DNA from 2 places in the Janthinobacterium sp. 35 genome. Region 1 is predicted to be linked to the other one. Evidence: predicted binding sites of a transcription regulator. Region 1 holds the regulator's gene; the other holds the start of a gene.
The links. The regulator HrcA, encoded in region 1, represses chaperone genes, less so after heat shock. The targets are predictions, from matches to a motif close to TTAGCACTCNNNNNNNNNGAGTGCTAA.
Positions count from the first base shown of each region.

Region 2: groES (co-chaperone GroES) is a predicted target of HrcA. The motif match lies at 1,578-1,604, and genes of this name have one in related genera.

Region 1 is NZ_PEFN01000001.1:3,119,020-3,123,825, forward strand. Features, by position in the region: gene CLU93_RS13855 (hypothetical protein) at 1-407, opposite strand, end outside; gene CLU93_RS13860 (hypothetical protein) at 443-1,045, opposite strand; gene CLU93_RS13865 (HAD family hydrolase) at 1,291-2,016, shown strand; gene hrcA (heat-inducible transcriptional repressor HrcA) at 2,134-3,150, shown strand; gene fur (ferric iron uptake transcriptional regulator) at 3,190-3,621, opposite strand; gene CLU93_RS13880 (outer membrane protein assembly factor BamE) at 3,838-4,446, shown strand; gene dapB (4-hydroxy-tetrahydrodipicolinate reductase) at 4,466-4,806, shown strand, end outside.
Region 2 is NZ_PEFN01000001.1:3,789,406-3,794,211, forward strand. Features, by position in the region: gene groL (chaperonin GroEL) at 1-998, opposite strand, end outside; gene groES (co-chaperone GroES) at 1,049-1,339, opposite strand; gene CLU93_RS16840 (hypothetical protein) at 1,866-2,612, shown strand; gene CLU93_RS16845 (DUF904 domain-containing protein) at 2,742-3,032, shown strand; gene CLU93_RS16850 (cell division protein ZapA) at 3,032-3,343, shown strand; RNA gene ssrS (6S RNA) at 3,398-3,575, shown strand; gene CLU93_RS16860 (EVE domain-containing protein) at 3,666-4,130, shown strand; gene lgt (prolipoprotein diacylglyceryl transferase) at 4,140-4,806, opposite strand, start outside.

The DNA.
Region 1 (4,806 bases):
GCCACCGTGGTTGTTACATTACCGTTAATCAGCACCAAGCCGTCTACCGTCAGGCCGGAAATCGTGCCGCTCACGCTATACGTATTTTGTGAACAAGAAACAGCGGCGCTGATGTTGACGTAATGGCCAGCCGAACCGGAGCCATTACTGATGCCGCAAGTCATATGGGCCGGTTGTTGCTTGAAGGTGATGTTGTAGTCGGTGCCATAGTCGATGCGCTTTTTAAAGGTAAACGAGGTCTGGCCGGCTGCAATCGGCAGCTCTTCTCCGCCATTGGCCAGGATCAGGCCATTGTTGTTCAAGTTGCTGACGGTGCCGCTGACATCATACGAGGCCTTGCCGCCGCAAGCGGCCAGTCCCAGGGTCAGCAGCAGCGCGGCGAGTGGGCGCAGGCAGGATAACTTCATGTATTTCTCCAAAATTAGGTGACGGATCGCAAGGATTACTGCGGCGTGCAGTCGAGTGTGGCCGCGGTCGTGGGGGCAGAGCCCATCGTGCCGACCGTATCGCTGCCGTCGGCACTGGTGGAACCCTGGAAGCGGCACGTCAGGCCCGTTGGCTGTGGAGGCAGTATGGAAATACTGTATGGGGCGCCGTCAGCGACCTTTTCGAATGTGTAGGAGTCGGCGCCAGCCAGGGGGCTGATGCCGTTGGGGCCCATCACCAGGTGCAAGCCGCCGGCGGTCAGGCCCGTGATCGTGCCGGTCAGCGGGTAGGTATTGGTCACGCAGCTCACCACGGCCGTGCTTGCGGAATAGCTCGTTGCCTTGCCGCTACCATTGGTAATCGTGCACACGGCGCCCTTTGGCTGCTGCGCGATGCTGATGTCGTAGCGGTCATCGGTCTTGACCAGCTTGGTGAATACAAACTGGGACTGGCCTGCAGGAACGGACAAACGTTCGCCATCATTCAGCAGAATCAGGCCATCTTTTGCCAGATTGGAGACTTGGCCACTCAGATACAGGTTGCCGCCGCTGCCGCCGCAAGCTGCCAGTGTGACGGCGCAAGCCGCCGCCAGCATCGAGCGCAGGTACAATTTTTTCATACATTCTCCAAAACGAATCAGGTTGGGTAGCGCAACGCGGACGCTGGCGCCGCATTGGAATGGCGCCTATTTTAGTCTATCTGGCAAGCCGAATGATCTTGCCTTGTATCACCCTGTAACAATTTTTCGCCGGGAAGCGCTGGCCCGGCCCCATTTCACGGAGGCGCAGCCAAGCCGGCGGCGGCGATCGGTGCGACAATAGCTACACTCTGCGCAGCGTGACGCAGCATCCCATTGTGAGTCCCATGTCTCTTGCCCCTGTCAAACCCGCCGTGCCGCCCAAGGCCATCCTGTTCGATCTCGACGATACCTTGTGGCCCATCGCGCCCGTGATTGCCGCTGCCGAAACCCTGCTGCACGACTGGCTGGCCACGCATGCGCCCCGGGTGGCGCAGCAGTTTTCCATCGATGTGCTGCGCCAGCACCGCCTGGCCATGCTCAATGCGCAACCGCATTTCCATGGCAATTTGATCGAGTTGCGCCGCGCCGGCCTGCTGTCGGCCTTCGAAGCTGCCGGCGAGGATCCCGCCCTGGTCGATGGGGCCATCGTGCACTTTTTGGCCGCGCGCAACCGCGTCCAGCCGTATGACGACGTTTTGCCTGGCCTGGCCTGGATGCGCCAGCGCATGCTGCTCGGCTCCATCTCGAATGGCAATGCAGACCTTGAAATTATCGGTTTGGCGCAGCATTTCAAGGTATCGATCGCCGCCAGCGATTTTGGTGTGGCCAAGCCCGACGCCAGCATCTTCCTGGCCGCCTGCGCGGCGCTGGACGTGGCGCCGCATGAAGCCGTGTATGTGGGCGACGACCTGTATTTCGACGTGACGGGAGCGCAGGGGGCGGGCATGCGTGCCGTCTGGATGAACCGCAAGGGCAGCGATGCCCACCTGGCCGCCGGCGTGCAGCCTGACGCCATCTGCGGCAACTTTGACGAGTTGCTGCTGTGGCTGCAGGGGCAACTGGAAGATTGATCGCCGCAGGGCGGGCGAACGTGCATAATAGGTGCTGTTACTGCACGTTCGGCCACTGTTGTTGCCGCTTGATCAACAATGTGTTTGTTTAAAGAATATTTGCTTACCTGAGACACCATGCAACTCGATACACGTGCCCAAACACTGCTGAAAGCCCTGGTCGAGCGATATATCGCCGACGGCCTGCCGGTCGGTTCGCGCGCCTTGTCGAAAATTTCCGGCCTGGACCTGTCGCCGGCCACCATCCGCAACATCATGGCCGATCTGGAAGAGCTCGGTTATGTGTCCAGTCCGCACACCTCGGCCGGACGCATCCCCACGCCGCGCGGCTACCGCATTTTTGTCGACACCTTGCTGACCGTCCGGCATCTGGATGAGCACCTGGTGGAGTCGCGCATGCGCCTGCAGACGCCGCAGCCGCAAAAAACCATCGCCAACGCGGCGCAGATGCTGTCGTCGCTGTCGCAGTTTGCCGGTGTCGTGCTCAGTCCGCGCCGCGAATCCGTGTTCCAGCAAATCGAATTCCTGCGCCTGTCCGAAAAGCGCATCCTGCTCGTCATCGTTGCCCCCGGCGGCGACGTGCAGAACCGTTTATTGCTGACGGAGGCTGATTACACGCCGGCGCAACTGGTGCAATCGGCCAACTATATCAACCAGAATTATGGCGGCCTGTCATTCGACGCCGTGCGCGTACGCCTGCAGGGCGAACTGCGCCAGTTGCGCGACGACATGGGCAGCCTGATGCAGGCGGCCGTGGAAGCGGGCAGCGAAGCGATGGCCGACCATAGCGACGACATGGTGATTTCCGGCGAACGCAACTTGCTCAGCGTGAGCGATCTGTCATCGAATATGCATTCGCTGCGCCAGATGTTCGACATGTTCGAGCAAAAAACGGGCTTGATGCAGTTGCTCGACGTGTCGAGCAAGGCGACGGGAGTACAGATTTTCATCGGCGGCGAATCGAACCTGGTGCCGATGGATGAGATGAGCGTGGTGACGGCGCCGTATGAAGTCAACGGCAAGATCGTGGGAACGTTGGGGGTGATCGGACCGACGCGCATGGCCTACGAGCGCGTCATTCCGATCGTCGACATCACGGCTAAATTACTGTCGAGCGCACTCAGCCATCATTAATCGTACTGCCAGCCGCCCCGTGGGAGCGGCAAGCGTGGGTCAGGCGGTTTTATGCGGGCAAGCCGTCTTGATGCAGTTACCGTAGATGGCCAAAGCGTGTTCGGCGATCTTGAAGCCGCGCTCTTCAGCCACTTTTTGCTGGCGGATTTCGATCTCTTCGTCGAAGAATTCTTCGACCCGGCCACAGTCGAGGCACACCAGATGGTCGTGGTGGGAACCTTCGTTGAGTTCGAAAATCGCCTTGCCGGTTTCAAAATGGTTGCGGTTCAGCAAGCCTGCCTGTTCAAACTGGGTCAGGACACGGTAGACAGTTGCCAAACCGACATCCATATTGTCGGCCAGCAGAATTTTATAGACGTCTTCTGCTGTCAGGTGGCGTACCGGGCTACTCTGGAAGATATCGAGTATCTTCAGGCGTGGCAAGGTGGCTTTCAGGCCGCTTGCCTTGAGATCACTAGGATTGTTACTCATGTTTGTTGCTCGTATGTGGGTCAGGTGCTTTATCATATAGCGTTTTGTCGGGGAGTGCCAAAATATGCATTTTTTGGCAGGCCGGTCACTCCTGGCGTTTTGTTCATCCAATTGAGGTCATTTATGCGCGTAACACCGGCTGTATTGCCATCTCTCTGGCACCGTATTTCATTTCGAGCACCAGTCGTGGCAGGCATGGTCTGTGTCGCGCTGGCCATGTCCGGCTGCGCCAGCCGTGGCATCCTTGGCGAAAAGCCGGCAGCCAGCCAAAAAGAAGGCAAGGAAGTGGTTCCTGAACAGGGCGCACAAACGACTACCATTACGCCGTTGCAAAAATTCATGTGGTTTTTCTCGCCGTATCGTCCTGATATTCAACAAGGCAACTTTGTCTCCGAAGAGATGCTGGCCCAGTTGAAAGTGGGCATGACGCGCGATCAGGTACGTTTCGTCCTCGGCACCTCGTTGCTGACCGACATTTTCCATGCCGACCGTTGGGATTATCCATTCCGCCTGGCCCGGGGCAGTGGCGAAACCACGAGCAGCCGCGTGGTTGTGTTCTTTGATAAAGAAGGCAAGGTGGCACGTTTCGAAGGCGGCAACTTGCCGACCGAGAAAGAATACATCGACCGCATCGCCGGTCCGTCGCCGTTCGCCAAGCTCGCCAAGGCCGATGTGCCTGCCACCGCCGTGCCGTCGCCCGTGGCGCCGAGCGCCGTGCCCGTGCCGGCCGATGCCGCTCCTGCCATTCCTGTGAGCAAGCCTGACGTTGCACCTGCAACGGCGCCTGCCGCCGAGCCTGCACCTGCTGCCGAACCCACCAAATAAGTTGTTGTAAGAGAATAAAATGACTGAACTGAAAATCGCCATCGCTGGCGCCAGTGGCCGCATGGGCCATATCCTGATCGAAGCCGTCAGCAACGCCCCCGACGCCGTGCTGGCCGGTGCGCTCGACCGCGCTGGTTCACCGTCCGTCGGCCAGGACGCCGCCGCTTTCCTGGGCAAGCCGGCTGGCGTGCTGATCGAGTCCGACCTGGCCACCGGCCTGGCCGGCGCCGATTACCTGATCGACTTCACGCGTCCCGAAGGCACTTTGCAGCATCTGGCGTATTGCGCCGAGCATGGCATCAAGATGATCATCGGCACCACCGGTTTCGATGACGCGGGCAAGGCGGCCATTGCCGCCGC
Region 2 (4,806 bases), 670 kb from region 1:
ATGACGATGGTGTTTTCCTTGCCCACTTCGATGCGTTTCGCCTGGCCCAGTTCGGCCAAGGTCACTTTTTCCAGGGTCAGGCCGACTTCTTCAGCGATAACCTGGCCGCCGGTCAGGACAGCGATGTCTTCCAGCATGGCTTTGCGGCGGTCGCCGAAGCCAGGTGCTTTCACTGCGCACGTTTTCAGGATGCCGCGGATGTTGTTCACAACCAGGGTGGCCAGCGCTTCGCCTTCGATGTCTTCTGCGATGATCAGCAGTGGACGGCCAGCTTTGGCGACTTGTTCCAGTACCGGCAGCAGGTCACGGATGTTCGAGATTTTCTTGTCGCACAGCAGGACGAATGGGCTGTCCAGTACGGCAACTTGTTTCTCTGGGTTGTTGATGAAGTATGGCGACAGGTAGCCGCGGTCGAACTGCATGCCTTCAACGATGTCCAGCTCGTCGTTCAGCGACTTGCCGTCTTCTACGGTGATGACGCCTTCTTTGCCGACTTTTTCCATCGCTTCAGCGATACGCTCGCCGATCGAGTAGTCCGAGTTCGCCGAGATCGCGCCAACTTGGGCGATTTCTTTGGTCGTGGTGCAAGGACGGGCGATTTTCGCCAGTTCTTCGACGGTCGCAGCAACTGCTTTGTCGATACCGCGCTTCAGGTCCATCGGGTTCATGCCGGCGGCAACGAACTTCATGCCTTCGCGCACGATGGCTTGTGCCAGCACGGTGGCGGTGGTGGTGCCGTCGCCGGCGTTGTCGCTGGTGCGGGAAGCAACTTCCTTGACCATTTGCGCGCCCATGTTCATGAGCTTGTCTTTGAGTTCAACTTCTTTCGCTACCGACACACCATCCTTGGTGACGGTAGGGGCGCCGAACGAGCGCTCCAGTACGACGTTGCGGCCTTTCGGGCCCAGCGTTACTTTGACTGCGTTGGCGAGGATATTGACGCCTTCGACCATCTTGGCGCGCGCTGCGTCGCCGAATACTACTTCTTTAGCTGCCATGTTCAATTCTCCTGAGTTTCGGGATGTATCTGTCTACAACGTGGAAACAATTACTTGACGACGATCGCCATGATGTCTTCTTCGCGCATGACCAGCAGCTCATCGCCGTCAACTTTGACGGTTTGGCCGGCGTACTTGCCGAACAGGACGCGGTCGCCCACTTTGACATCCAGAGGACGGACTTTGCCGTCGTCGAGAATCTTGCCATTGCCTACGGCAAGGACTTCGCCTTGATCCGGTTTTTCAGCAGCTGCATCAGGAATGATGAGGCCGGACGCAGTTTTGGTTTCCTGGTCGAGGCGTTTGACGATGACGCGATCGTTCAATGGGCGCAGATTCATACAAAACTCCTTAAAGTTCAATGGATAAGTGTTGCTAAATGAATACATGTCCGGCACAGCGCCAGACGTGCTTTCAGTGACCGCCGTTGAAAGCAGCCCGCAACGGTCAAGCAAACCCCATGGCATCGGTGCGTGTCGGCTTGAGCAGTGGTGCATCGCGGCGTCGCCCGCCGCGTAGCGTTCCCTGCTGTTGTCCGGCATGCACCATCAGTCCTGAGGATTGCTACGAAAGAGTTTGTTAGCACTCTCTACTAACGAGTGCTAATTATAGGGACGGTAGGGGGCTTATTCAAGGGCTTATTCTCCGGGAAGATAAGCTTAGACGTTCCGCGCAGCCTGCATTTACGCAGGGTTTGCGCAAACGCAAGCCTCGCTCCCGGGCGTCAGCAACATCAGCGACTCTAGCATGCCCTCCGGGCGGACGGCGTTCCTGTACGCACAGGAAACAGAGTTTTACTATGGACTTTGATAAGATGATTAGAATTGCATATCAATATCGCCATTCGCACCTGAAAGCTCACTCACCATGCCATCGACTCTTTCCCGTCCCGCCCTGCGCCTGCTGGGCGCCACCGTCCTCGGTTTTGCCTGCCTGGGCAATGCCGCCGCGCACACGCCCAGCATCGCCGACGAGATCACCGTGGCCACCCTGACGCCGCAGGAAAAAGAGAGGCTGCTGGGCGATTTGTTCAACGACCTCAACAAGGATGACGACGATCAGGAAGCACATGTGTGGGACAACGGCGGCGACAGTGGCGTGCTGGTGAAAGTCACGTATAACTTCAGCAACTCCGGCATGACGGAACACAGCCTGAAGGCACACATCTGCCGCGACCTGAAATTCGTCGTCACGGCGGGCGGCAAGTCGCAAGACCTGAGCCGGCGCACCTGTTCGCAAAACAGCGGCAAGTGGGACGTGCAGGGCAAGGACCCGGCGCCCGCCGTGTATCCGCCTTTCCTGTCCGACGTGACCATCGCCAAGCTGAATGCGAAGGAACAGCAAGCCTTGCTGACGGCCGCCGTGCGCACTTTGAAAGATGAAGAGGATGGCAAGACGCGCCAGTGGAGCAACAAGGGGTTGGGCAATGCAGTACCGCTGGCAGTGCGCCTGACGCCCTCGGGGACGGACGCCAAACCTGGCAGCTACCGCCGTACTTGCCGCGACTTGACGATGGTGCTTGATGGCAAGGGCGGACAACAGACGCTGGTGCGCCGCTCGTGCGAAAACCGCTATGGCGGACTCGATATCGAAGCCGATTACGTCGACGAGTAAAACGCTGCCATCGCGGCGCCGGCAGATGCGCGCACTTGGCGAAAAGCGCCGGAAAAAGCCTGTATTGTCCGCCAACTGCCCTGCATTGATGTAAATATGTGTGACAGCGGCGTGATTCGATTGACGCCCATGGAGCGTCCGCCCTATAGTGGCGGGATGATTTCCGAATTCAATGAATTATCCGACAAAATAGGCCTGCTGGCCGAAATGACCCATGCGCTGCGCCGTGAAAACGCGCAACTGCGCAAGGACAATGCCGCGCTGGCCGCTGAGAACGCCCTGTATGTGCAGCGCATGCGCGAGGCGCAGGAGCGGGTGGAAGCGTTGCTGGAAAAAATTCCCGAACTGGTGCAAGCTGGCCTGGAGCAAGCCGCTTCGGAAGCGGGTGCCTATATTGCCGAGAACGAGAAGGAAGCGTAATGCCGCGTGTCGATGTCAATATCATGGGCCAGTCCTACAGCATGGTGTGCCGCGACGGTGAAGAGCGCGCACTGCGCGAAGCGGCAATCTATCTCGATAGTAAAATGAAAGCCATTCGCGACGCGGGCAAGGTCAAGGGCAATGACCGCATCGCCGTGCTGGCCGCCCTGGGCGTGGCCGCCGAATTCCTCTCCGTGAAGTCGCCGCAAGGTCCGCTGTCGGAATTGACGATACTCGAAGTGAAGCAAAAGATCTCGGCCATGCACACTGTCCTGGATAGTGCACTGACGCCCCAGGAAAACCTTTTTTAAGCGTGCACGCGACGATTTGTCTTTGCGATGCGCGGCCAAAGGAGTAAACTTGGGTCTACCCTGCGGTGTTCGCGATTGCCATATATTCCTTGAACCATTTATGCGCATCGGTTGCGAATTTTGTTTGATGGGAGTGAGCGTCGCTCGTTCGACGAACCCGAAATTGAACTAACGTGACCACCTTGAACCGTTTGGTTCGGGATGCCGGCATAGCGGCACAGGCGGGGCCTAATTTGCATTACATTTGTAAGTACAACTGAAAACGGTTGCCGCATCATGCGCAACCGTTTTTTTACGTCTGTCGCTTTCACACGGAGTCTAGATGAAACAATATTGGCTGATGAAATCCGAACCCGATGAAGTAAGCATCGACGACCTGATGGCCGCGCCGCAGCACACCATGCCGTGGTTCGGCGTGCGCAACTACCAGGCGCGCAACTTCATGCGCGATGGCATGCGGCCTGGCGATGGCGTGCTGTTTTATCATTCCAGCTGCCCGCAACCGGGCGTGGCGGGCGTGGCCGAAGTGGCCAGCGGCGCGTATCCCGATCACAGCCAGTTTGAAGAGGGGGGCAAGTATTTCGACCCGAAGGCGACGCTTGAACAGCCGCGCTGGATCAGCGTCGACGTGCGCGGCGTGAAGAAGACGGCACTGCTACCCCTGTCCGAAATGCGCCAGATGCCGGAACTGGAAGACATGCTGTTGTTGAAGAAGGGCAGCCGTTTGTCCATCACGCCGGTGACGCCGGCGCAATGGAAAGTGATTACAAGCAGGTTGAAGGCCTAGGGCAGCCGATCAGGCGTCCGCCACGCGGGCCTTGGTGGGCGGCGTGCCCATCACCTGGCTTTTATACGCCCACACCAGCAGCGCGATGGCGCCGACGATCATCGGCAGCGACAGCATCTGGCCCGAGGTGATCGGCACGCCCAGCCAGACGACTTCCCAGTCCGGCGTGCGGAAGTATTCCGTGAAGAAGCGCGCGCAGCCGTACAGCAGGGTGAACATGGCGCCCACGGCCATGCGCGGACGCTGCTTGCGCGCAAACAGCCACAGGATGATGAACACCAAAATACCGTCGACCAGCATCTGGTAGAGGGGCGACGGGTGCACGGGATACGGGATGCCCGGCCACTGCATGGCCCATGGCAGGCTGTCCGGCGCAATGCGGCCCGGCAGTTCTGCATTGATGAAGTTGCCCAGGCGGCCGGCCGCATAACCGAGCGGCACCAGCGGCGCGATGAAGTCGAGCACGTCGAACAGGTTGCGTCCCGCCTTGCGGCTCCACAGATACATGGCCAGGATGACGCCGAGGAAGCCGCCATGGAAGGACATGCCGCCATGCCAGACCATGAAGATCTCGAGCGGATTGTGCATGAAGTATGCGGGGCGGTAGAACAGCACTTCGCCCAGACGCCCGCCGATCACCACGCCCAGCATGCCGTAGAACAGCATGTCATCGAGG